DNA from 2 places in the Streptomyces thermospinosisporus genome. Region 1 is predicted to be linked to the other one. Evidence: riboswitches for the same ligand, from Rfam matches in the RefSeq annotation. Region 1 holds a riboswitch; the other holds the start of a gene.
The links. Region 1 has a riboswitch for cyclic di-AMP ahead of ABD207_RS13880 (C40 family peptidase). Riboswitches for the same ligand answer to the same signal wherever they lie in the genome.
Positions count from the first base shown of each region.

Region 2: it holds a riboswitch for cyclic di-AMP, as region 1 does, so the genes downstream of both, ABD207_RS21695 (M23 family metallopeptidase) here and ABD207_RS13880 (C40 family peptidase) in region 1, are expected to answer to the same signal.

Region 1 is NZ_BAAAIZ010000036.1:6,544-10,748, forward strand. Features, by position in the region: gene pcrA (DNA helicase PcrA) at 1-1,343, opposite strand, end outside; cyclic di-AMP (ydaO/yuaA leader) riboswitch at 1,680-1,837, shown strand; gene ABD207_RS13880 (C40 family peptidase) at 1,845-3,017, shown strand; gene ABD207_RS13885 (tellurite resistance/C4-dicarboxylate transporter family protein) at 3,231-4,205, shown strand, end outside.
Region 2 is NZ_BAAAIZ010000067.1:77,427-81,631, forward strand. Features, by position in the region: gene ABD207_RS21685 (M16 family metallopeptidase) at 1-362, shown strand, start outside; gene ABD207_RS21690 (M16 family metallopeptidase) at 359-1,747, shown strand; cyclic di-AMP (ydaO/yuaA leader) riboswitch at 2,023-2,188, shown strand; gene ABD207_RS21695 (M23 family metallopeptidase) at 2,201-2,974, shown strand; gene ABD207_RS21700 (GntR family transcriptional regulator) at 3,233-3,931, shown strand; gene ABD207_RS21705 (HPr family phosphocarrier protein) at 4,111-4,205, opposite strand, start outside.

The sequences.
Region 1 (4,205 bases):
CGGATGAAGACCTCTTCGAAGACACGGGACTGGGCGTTGGTGCGGTAGAAGACGGCGACATCGCCGGCCTTGGCCTCGCCCGCGTCGACCAGGCGGTCTATCTCGTCGGCGACGAACTGGGCCTCGTCGTGCTCGGTGTCCGCGACGTACCCGGTGATCGGGCAGCCGGCTCCGGCGTTGGTCCACAGGTTCTTGGGGCGGCGGGACTCGTTGCGCTCGATGACCGCGTTGGCGGCGCTGAGGATCGTCTGGGTGGAGCGGTAGTTCTGCTCCAGCAGGATGGTCGTCGCGTCCGGGTAGTCCTCCTCGAACTGGAGGATGTTGCGGATCGTCGCGCCGCGGAAGGCGTAGATCGACTGGTCGGCGTCGCCCACCACGCACAGCTCGGCGGGCGGGATCTCGGCCTCGGGCGGCACGTCCACGGGGTGCTCGGTGGGGCCGACCAGCTCGCGCACCAGGGCGTACTGGGCGTGGTTGGTGTCCTGGTACTCGTCGACCAGGACGTGGCGGAAGCGGCGGCGGTAGTGCTCGGCGACGTCCGGGAAGGCGCGGAGCAGATTGACCGTCGTCATGATCAGGTCGTCGAAGTCGAGGGCGTTGGCCTCGCGCAGCCGCGACTGGTAGAGGGCGTAGGCCTGGGCGAGCGTCTTCTCGAAGCCGTCGGAGGCCTGGGCGGCGAAGTCCTCCTCGTCGATCAGCTCGTTCTTCAGATTGCTGATCTTGGCGCTGAAGGACTTCGGCGGGTAGCGCTTGGGGTCCAGCTCGAGATCACGGCAGACCAGCGCCATCAGCCGCTTGGAGTCGGCGGCGTCGTAGATCGAGAACGACGAGGTGAAGCCGAGCTTCTTCGACTCGCGGCGCAGGATGCGCACGCAGGCGCTGTGGAAGGTCATCACCCACATCGCGTTGGCGCGCGGGCCGACGAGCTGCTCGACGCGCTCCTTCATCTCGCCGGCGGCCTTGTTGGTGAAGGTGATCGCCAGGATCTGCCCCGGATGCACGTTCCGCTCGGCGAGCAGATAGGCGATGCGGTGGGTGAGCACACGGGTCTTGCCGGAGCCGGCACCGGCCACGATGAGCAGGGGTGAGCCGGAGTGGACGACGGCGGCGCGCTGATTGTCGTTGAGCCCCTCCAGGAGCGCGGCGGAGTCGGTCACCGGGCGGGGGGCGCCGTCGCGGTAGTACTCCTCACGCTCCGGCGGCACGTCGAACTTCCCGCCGAACAGATCGTCCGGGAGCGGCTCCGGTACGTGATCGTCCTCGGGTGGTGGCGGCGGCTCGTCCGCGGGGCCCGGCTGGGCCTGGAGGTTCGCCAGGAAGCTGTCGTCAAAGAGGCTGCTCATCGCTCTCCGAGTCTAGGGCGCACCACCGACAGCCCGGGTCCGCCCCGGAACATCCACACATTCCCGGCGGACGCCCGCCACGCCCTTCCCGCCCTTCCCGGCCTTCCCGGCCCTTCCCGGCCTTCCCGGCCCTTCCCGGCGGGCGGATCCGGGCCGCCGGCCCGGACACCGTCGAGCACCGGCCGGGCACCCTGTGTCACCCGGACCCTAAGGTCACGAAAATGTATCGGGCATATCGCCCACCAACCTTCACAGGGGCCACACCAGTTGGCTACCGTGCCGACGGGCCGTACGACCCCCACCGGCGAACCTCGCCGGACCGCACGGCCTCCGCCGAGTCCGGCAGTGCCGACCGATGGCACCCGGAGCCGGGGACCCAACCGAGACCTGGGGTGAATCGGCTCACTCCCGTGCGGAGCAGCCGTAGGGCAACCCTTCCAAGCACCCGCCCGAACCCGACAGCTAACCCGGTAGGCGGACCATTGGAAGGAGTCGCCTCCCTTGGCGTCGCATCGCAAGTCGCGCACCCCCGTACCACGCGTGGCAGGCATACGCACCCCCGCCCTCGCCACGGCTGCCCTCACCTCCGTGGCCCTGCTGGGCCAGACCGCCAACGCCGCCCCGACGGACGACAAGCCGAGTCTCGAAGAGGTCGAGAAGAAGGTCGGCGACCTGTACCGCCAGGCGGAGTGGGCGACCGAGAAGTACAACGCGGCCAAGGAGAAGACCGCGAAGCAGCGCAAGCGCGTCGACTCCCTGCTCGACGACGTCGCCCAGCGCACCCAGAAGCTCAACGAGGCGCGGGAACAGCTCGGTTCCTACGCCGCCGCCCAGTACCGCACCGGCGCGGGCGTGTCCAACACCGCCACCTTCCTGCTCGCGGACTCGCCGCAGGAGGTCTTCGACCAGCAGCATCTGATGGGCCGGATGACCGGCCGCCAGAAGGAAGCGGTCGACGACTACGTCGAGCAGCAGTCCGCGACGATGAAGAAGCGGAAGGAGGCCACCGAGAGCCTCCAGACGCTCACCGAGTCGCAGAACGACCTGAAGGCCGCCAAGGCGAAGGTCCAGAAGAAGCTGGCCGAGGCGCGCGAGCTGATGTCGAAGCTGACAGCCGAGGAGAAGGCGCGGCTCGCGGCGATCGAGAAGAAGAAGCAGGAGGAGGCCGCCCGCAAGGCCGCCGAGCTGGCCCGGCAGCAGGAGGAGCAGCGCAAGGCCCAGGAGGCGGCACAGCGAGAGGCGGCTCAGCAGGAGAGCGGCTCGTCCGGCTCCTCCTCGGGCACGACGACTCCGCCCCCGACGGACTCGTCGTACGCCACCAAGGCCGCGAAGGCCATCGCCTTCGCCCGCGCCCAGATCGGCAAGCCGTACGTATGGGGCGCGACCGGTCCCGGCTCCTACGACTGCTCCGGCCTGACCCAGGCCGCCTGGAAGGCCGCCGGGGTCACCCTCCCGCGCACCACCTACGACCAGGTGAACGCCGGCACGACGGTCCCGGTGTCCCAGGCGCAGCCCGGTGACCTGGTCTTCTTCTACGACGACGTCACCCACGTGGGCATCTACATAGGCAACGGCATGATGATCCACGCCCCGAAGCCGGGCACCTATGTGCGCGAGGAGTCGATCTACTACGACGGCGAGTCTGCGATCCACAGCGTGGTCCGGCCCGCCTGACAGAGAAGGCCCTGGCGGAGAAGGCCCTGGCGGAGAAGGGACGGTCCGCCCCGGCTGACGGACGAAGCGGAGTCCGCCCCGCCGGCGGCCTGGGCGTGCGGCGGGCGCACCCGAATGGTGCCTCTGCGCGAGCGATGCCCCTGCGCGGGTGATCGTGCGCGGGCGCGCGTTGCCCGGCGGGGTGTCGTGGGGCGGCTCTTCTAGCATCGGCGCATGTCTCGCCCCTCCCGCCCGTCCCCCTTCCGCACCTGGTGGGCGCGGCGGTCCCCGGCGGAGGGTGCCGCCGTGATGGCCTGCGGCATCGTGTCGCTGGCGCTGCATCCGGCGGAGTACGAGGTGCTCTCGCGGACCATGCTCGGGGCGGCCTGCGTCGCGTGGGCGGGGCTGGCGGCGGAGTTCGCGCTGCGGCTGCTGCGGGAGCGCACGCGGTGGCGGGCGGAGGCGCAGACACCGGGCGCGCTCACCGCCGTGGCGGCCACCACCGTGATCGGCTCACGCTTCGCCGCGGAGGACTGGAGCACGCTCGCCGAGGCGCTGCTGGCGCTGGCCGCGGTGCTCTGGCCGCCGCTGCTCGTCCTGGTGGTGGGGAGCTGGCGGCCGAGGATGCCCGGGGCGGTGTTCCTGTGCTGCGTGGCCACGCAGGGGCTGGCTCTGCTGGCGGCGACGCTCGCCGCGGCCGAGTCGGCGGCGTGGCTGGCGCATGCGGCGCTGGCGCTGTTCTGGTTCGGGCTGGTGCTCTACGCCTTCGCCCTCGCCCGATTCGACCTCCGGCAGACGGCCGAGGGCAAGGGCGACCACTGGGTGGCGGCGGGCGCGCTCGGCATCTCGGCGCTGGCCGGTTCGAAGCTGCTGGCCGCCGACAGCATGCGGCTGTACCTGTGGAACGTCGACGACAGCCATGTGCTGCGCGTCATGACCATGGTGCTGGTGGTGCTGGACCTGGTCCTGTGCGTGGTGCTGCTGGCCGGCGAGATCCGCTGGCCGCGGACGGCCTACGATCCGCGGCGCTGGTCGACGGTGTTCCCGCTGGGGATGACGGCGACGGCGGCGCTGTCCACGTCCGCCGTGGTCGACGCCCCGTGGCTCGAGGGGCTGGGAGAGGTGCTGGTGTGGATCGCGGTGGCCGCCTGGCTGACGGTCGCGATCGGCGCGGTCCGCTCCGCGGTCGGGCCGGGACCGGTGCCGGAG
Region 2 (4,205 bases), on a different contig from region 1:
CCGCCATCGACGAGGAGCTGGCGCGGTTCGCCGAGCACGGCCCCACCCCCGAGGAGATGGAGCGCGCCCAGGCCCAGCTGGAGCGCGAGTGGCTGGACCGGCTCGGCACGGTCGCCGGCCGCGCCGACGAACTGTGCCGCTACGCCGTCCTGTTCGGCGACCCGCAGCTCGCCCTGACGGCCGTGCAGCGCGTCCTGGACGTGACGGCCGAGGAGGTCCAGGAGGTCGCCCAGGCCCGCCTGCGGCCGGACAACCGCGCGGTGCTCGTCTACGAGCCCGTCGCCACGGAAGACAGCGCCGAGGGCGCGGAGGAAGCCGCTGCCCTCGCCGGCAGCGACGAGATCGAGGAGGCGGCGAAGTGACCGAGCTCGCCACGATGGAGTTCCACCCCCAGCCGCAGGCGGGCGAGGCCAAGCCGTGGGCGTTCCCGGCCCCCGAGCGCAGCACGCTCGGCAACGGCCTGACCGTGCTGCGCTGCCACCGCCCCGGCCAGCAGGTCGTCGCCGTCGAAGTGCTGCTCGACGCGCCCCTGGACGCCGAGCCGGCCGGTCTCGACGGCGTCGCCACGATCATGGCGCGCGCCTTCTCCGAGGGCACCGACAAGCACTCCGCCGAGGAGTTCGCCGCCGAGCTGGAGCGCTGCGGCGCCACCCTGGACGCGCACGCCGACCACCCGGGCGTCCGTCTGAGCCTGGAGGTCCCCGCCTCCCGGCTGGCCAAGGGCCTGGGCCTGATCGCCGACGCGCTCCGGGCGCCCGCGTTCGCCGACAGCGAGGTCGAGCGCCTGGTGCGCAACCGGCTCGACGAGATCCCGCACGAGCTGGCCAACCCCTCCCGCCGTGCCGCCAAGGAGCTCTCCAAGGAGCTGTTCCCGGCCGACTCCCGCATGTCGCGCCCCCGCCAGGGCACCGAGGAGACCGTCGCCGGCATCGACTCCAAGGCCGTACGCGCCTTCTATGACCGGCATGTCCGCCCGGCCACGGCGACCGTGGTGGTCGTCGGCGACCTCACCGGCGTCGACCTCGACGCGCTGCTCGGCGACACGCTGGGCACCTGGACCGGCTCCACGGCCCAGCCGCGGCCCGTCCCGCCGGTGATCGCGGACGACACCGGCCGCGTGGTGATCGTGGACCGCCCCGGCGCCGTCCAGACCCAGCTGCTGATCGGCCGGACCGGCCCCGACCGGCACGACCGCGTCTGGCCCGCGCAGGTGCTGGGCACCTACTGCCTCGGCGGCACCCTCACCTCCCGCCTGGACCGCGTGCTGCGCGAGGAGAAGGGCTACACCTACGGCGTCCGGGCGTTCACCCAGGTCCTGCGGTCCGCGCCGGACGGCACCGGCGCCGCGATGCTCGCCATCAGCGGCTCCGTGGACACCCCGAACACCGGGCCCGCGCTGCAGGACCTGTGGACCGTGCTGCGCACCCTCGCCGCGGAGGGGCTCACCGACGCGGAGCGGGACGTTGCCGTGCAGAACCTGGTCGGGGTGGCGCCGCTGAAGTACGAGACCGCCGCGGCCGTCGCGAGCACCCTCGCCGACCAGGTCGAGCAGCACCTGCCGGACGACTACCAGGCCGAGCTGTACCGGCAGTTGGCCGCCACCGGCACCGTGGAGGCCACCGCCGCGGTGGTGAACGCCTTCCCGGTGGACCGTCTGGTGACCGTGCTCGTCGGTGACGCGGCGCGGATCAAGGCGCCCGTGGAGGCCCTCGGCATCGGTGACGTCACCGTCGTGAGCGCCGAGTAGACGCCCGTGCGGGCGGCGAGTTGACGGTTGGTCGACGGCGCTGACAGCGCGGACACCGGGCGGACGGAGCGCCGGACGCCTCCGCGCGGCACGCGCGGGTGAGCCCTGGTGGCGGAAACGTCACCAGGGCTCACTTATGCCCGGATTGAGGCGGAGGGGGCCTGTCTGCCCTGTGGGATGCGCTACAAAAACCGGGATCCGTTTGGGAATTGAAACTCGCCCCGTTTAGCGTCGTGCGGGCTGTTCGTCAGGCAGTGCGCCGCACCCGCGGCACCGGACAGTCATCGCCGAGTCCCCGTACGGCGCGAGCCAGGGGAGCCGGGGACCCATAGGCAGTCCCTGGGGTGAATCGGACGCCCGCGCGCACCGCGAGGGGGTCCGTAGGAGACCTTCCTGCTCCGAACCCGTCAGCTAACCCGGTAGGCGAGAGGGAAGGAAAGGACCAGTCTGTACATGGCGTTGACCCGCGCCACGGGCAAGCATCGTCGTCCCAGCCGGATCCACCGCGGCACCGCGCGCGCCGCGGGCATAGCGGCCCTCACCGGCACCGGCGTCGTCGGTTCGCTCGCCGCTCCCGCCCTCGCCGCAGAGCCCGCCGCGGCGCAGACCGGCCTCACCCCCGTCATCGACATGGGCGACACGGTCGCCGACCGGATCGACGCCCAGGCCGCCGCCCAGCACGAGGCGGCGCGCGAGGCCGCCGAGGAGGCAGCCCGCAAGGCCGCCGAGGAGGCCGCCCGCAAGAAGGCGGCCAAGGCGGCCGCCGAGGCCCGGGCCGCCAAGGTGCGCGCCGAGCGCGAGGCCGAGCGCAAGCGCCTCAACACCTTCGTCTCCCCGATCGCCGGCTCCTACGTCTCCACCTCCTACCAGGCCGGCGGCGCCGTCTGGTCCTCCGGCAGCCACACCGGCATCGACTTCCACGCCGCGAGCGGCACCCCCGTCCGGTCCGTCGGCAGGGGCACCGTCGTGGAGGCCGGCTGGGGCGGCGCGTACGGCAACCAGGTCGTCATCAAGATGCACGACGGCACCTACACCCAGTACGCCCACCTGTCCTCGATCAGCGTCTCGGCCGGCCAGCAGGTCACCGCGGGCCAGCAGATCGGCAACTCCGGCGCGACCGGCAACGTCACCGGCGCCCACCTGCACTTCGAGGCCCGCACCAGCGCCGAGTACGGGTCCGACATCGACCCGGTCGGCTACCTCCGCGCGCACGGCGTCAAGCTCTGAGAGCACGCCCTTCGTCAAGCTCCGAACTGCGCGCCTCCGCCTTCCCCTTCTGGCCCCGGCTCCCCGAGCCGGGGCTTTCGGCTTCCCCGGGGCCGGGCGAGCCGGGGCTTTCGGCTTCCCCGGGGCCGGGCGCGCCCGGTTGTCCAAAAACAAGTATGAGTTCCGGCTCACCGTCGGAAATTCCTCCGGATTGCAATAGAGTCACGAAACAACACGTCCTTCGTCGGCGTGTCACGGGGATTGAGCCGGAGGTCGGTCATGCGTATTCCCGCGCACTCGGTGTGCACGGCGATCCGGGACGACATCGTCGCCGGTGTATTCGAGCGCGGAAGCCGGCTCACCGAAGAACTCCTCGCCCGCCGCTACGGCGTCTCCCGCGTCCCCGTCCGCGAGGCGCTGCGCACCCTGGAGGCCGAGGGCTTCGTGGTGACCCGGCGGCACGCCGGCGCCTGCGTGGCGGAGCCCACCGAGCAGGAGGCCGCCGACCTGCTGGAGATGCGTCTGCTGCTGGAGCCGCTGGGAGCCGCGCGCGCCGCCCAGCGCCGCACGGACGCCCATCTGAAGGTGCTGCGCGGCCTGGTGCGCCTCGGGCAGGAGCGTGCCCGCCGGGGCAGCAGCGATGAACTGCGCTCTCTCGGCAGCTGGTTCCATGAGACGCTCGCCCAGGCCTCCGGCAGCCAGGCGCTGGCCTCGATGCTGACCCAGCTGCGGCACAAGATCGCCTGGATGTACGCCCTGGACGCACCGGCCGACCCGGCGGAGTACTGGGCGGAGCACGGCGCGATCGTGGACGCCGTGGCGCGCGGCGACGGCGAGCGCGCCCGCTCGCTGACCGCGCAGCACACCGAGCGCACCACCGCCGCGCACCGGCTGCGCGCCGCCCCGGGCGGCGACCGCACCGGCGAGCCTGTGAGGAACACGCAACATGCCGTAAACACGACGAGCGCTCGGAATTAACACGGGGGCCGTATACAAAGAGCGCGGGAAATTCGCGGGGGGATTTTTCTGCTGCCCGGAAAGCCCAATAGCTGTGCCGACGGGGGATCGGCCGCCCGGGGGAAATGAAAAGTGAGGGGTCCGCCCGGCGTCCGGGCGAACCCCTCACTTTGTGCCGCAACCATTCCGTGCGGAGGAATTCAGACGGTCTCGGGAAGCTCCTCGAGGCCCTCGGAGACCAGCTTCGCAAGGCGGTCCAGAGCGGCGTCCGCGCCCTCGGCGTCGGAGGCGAGGA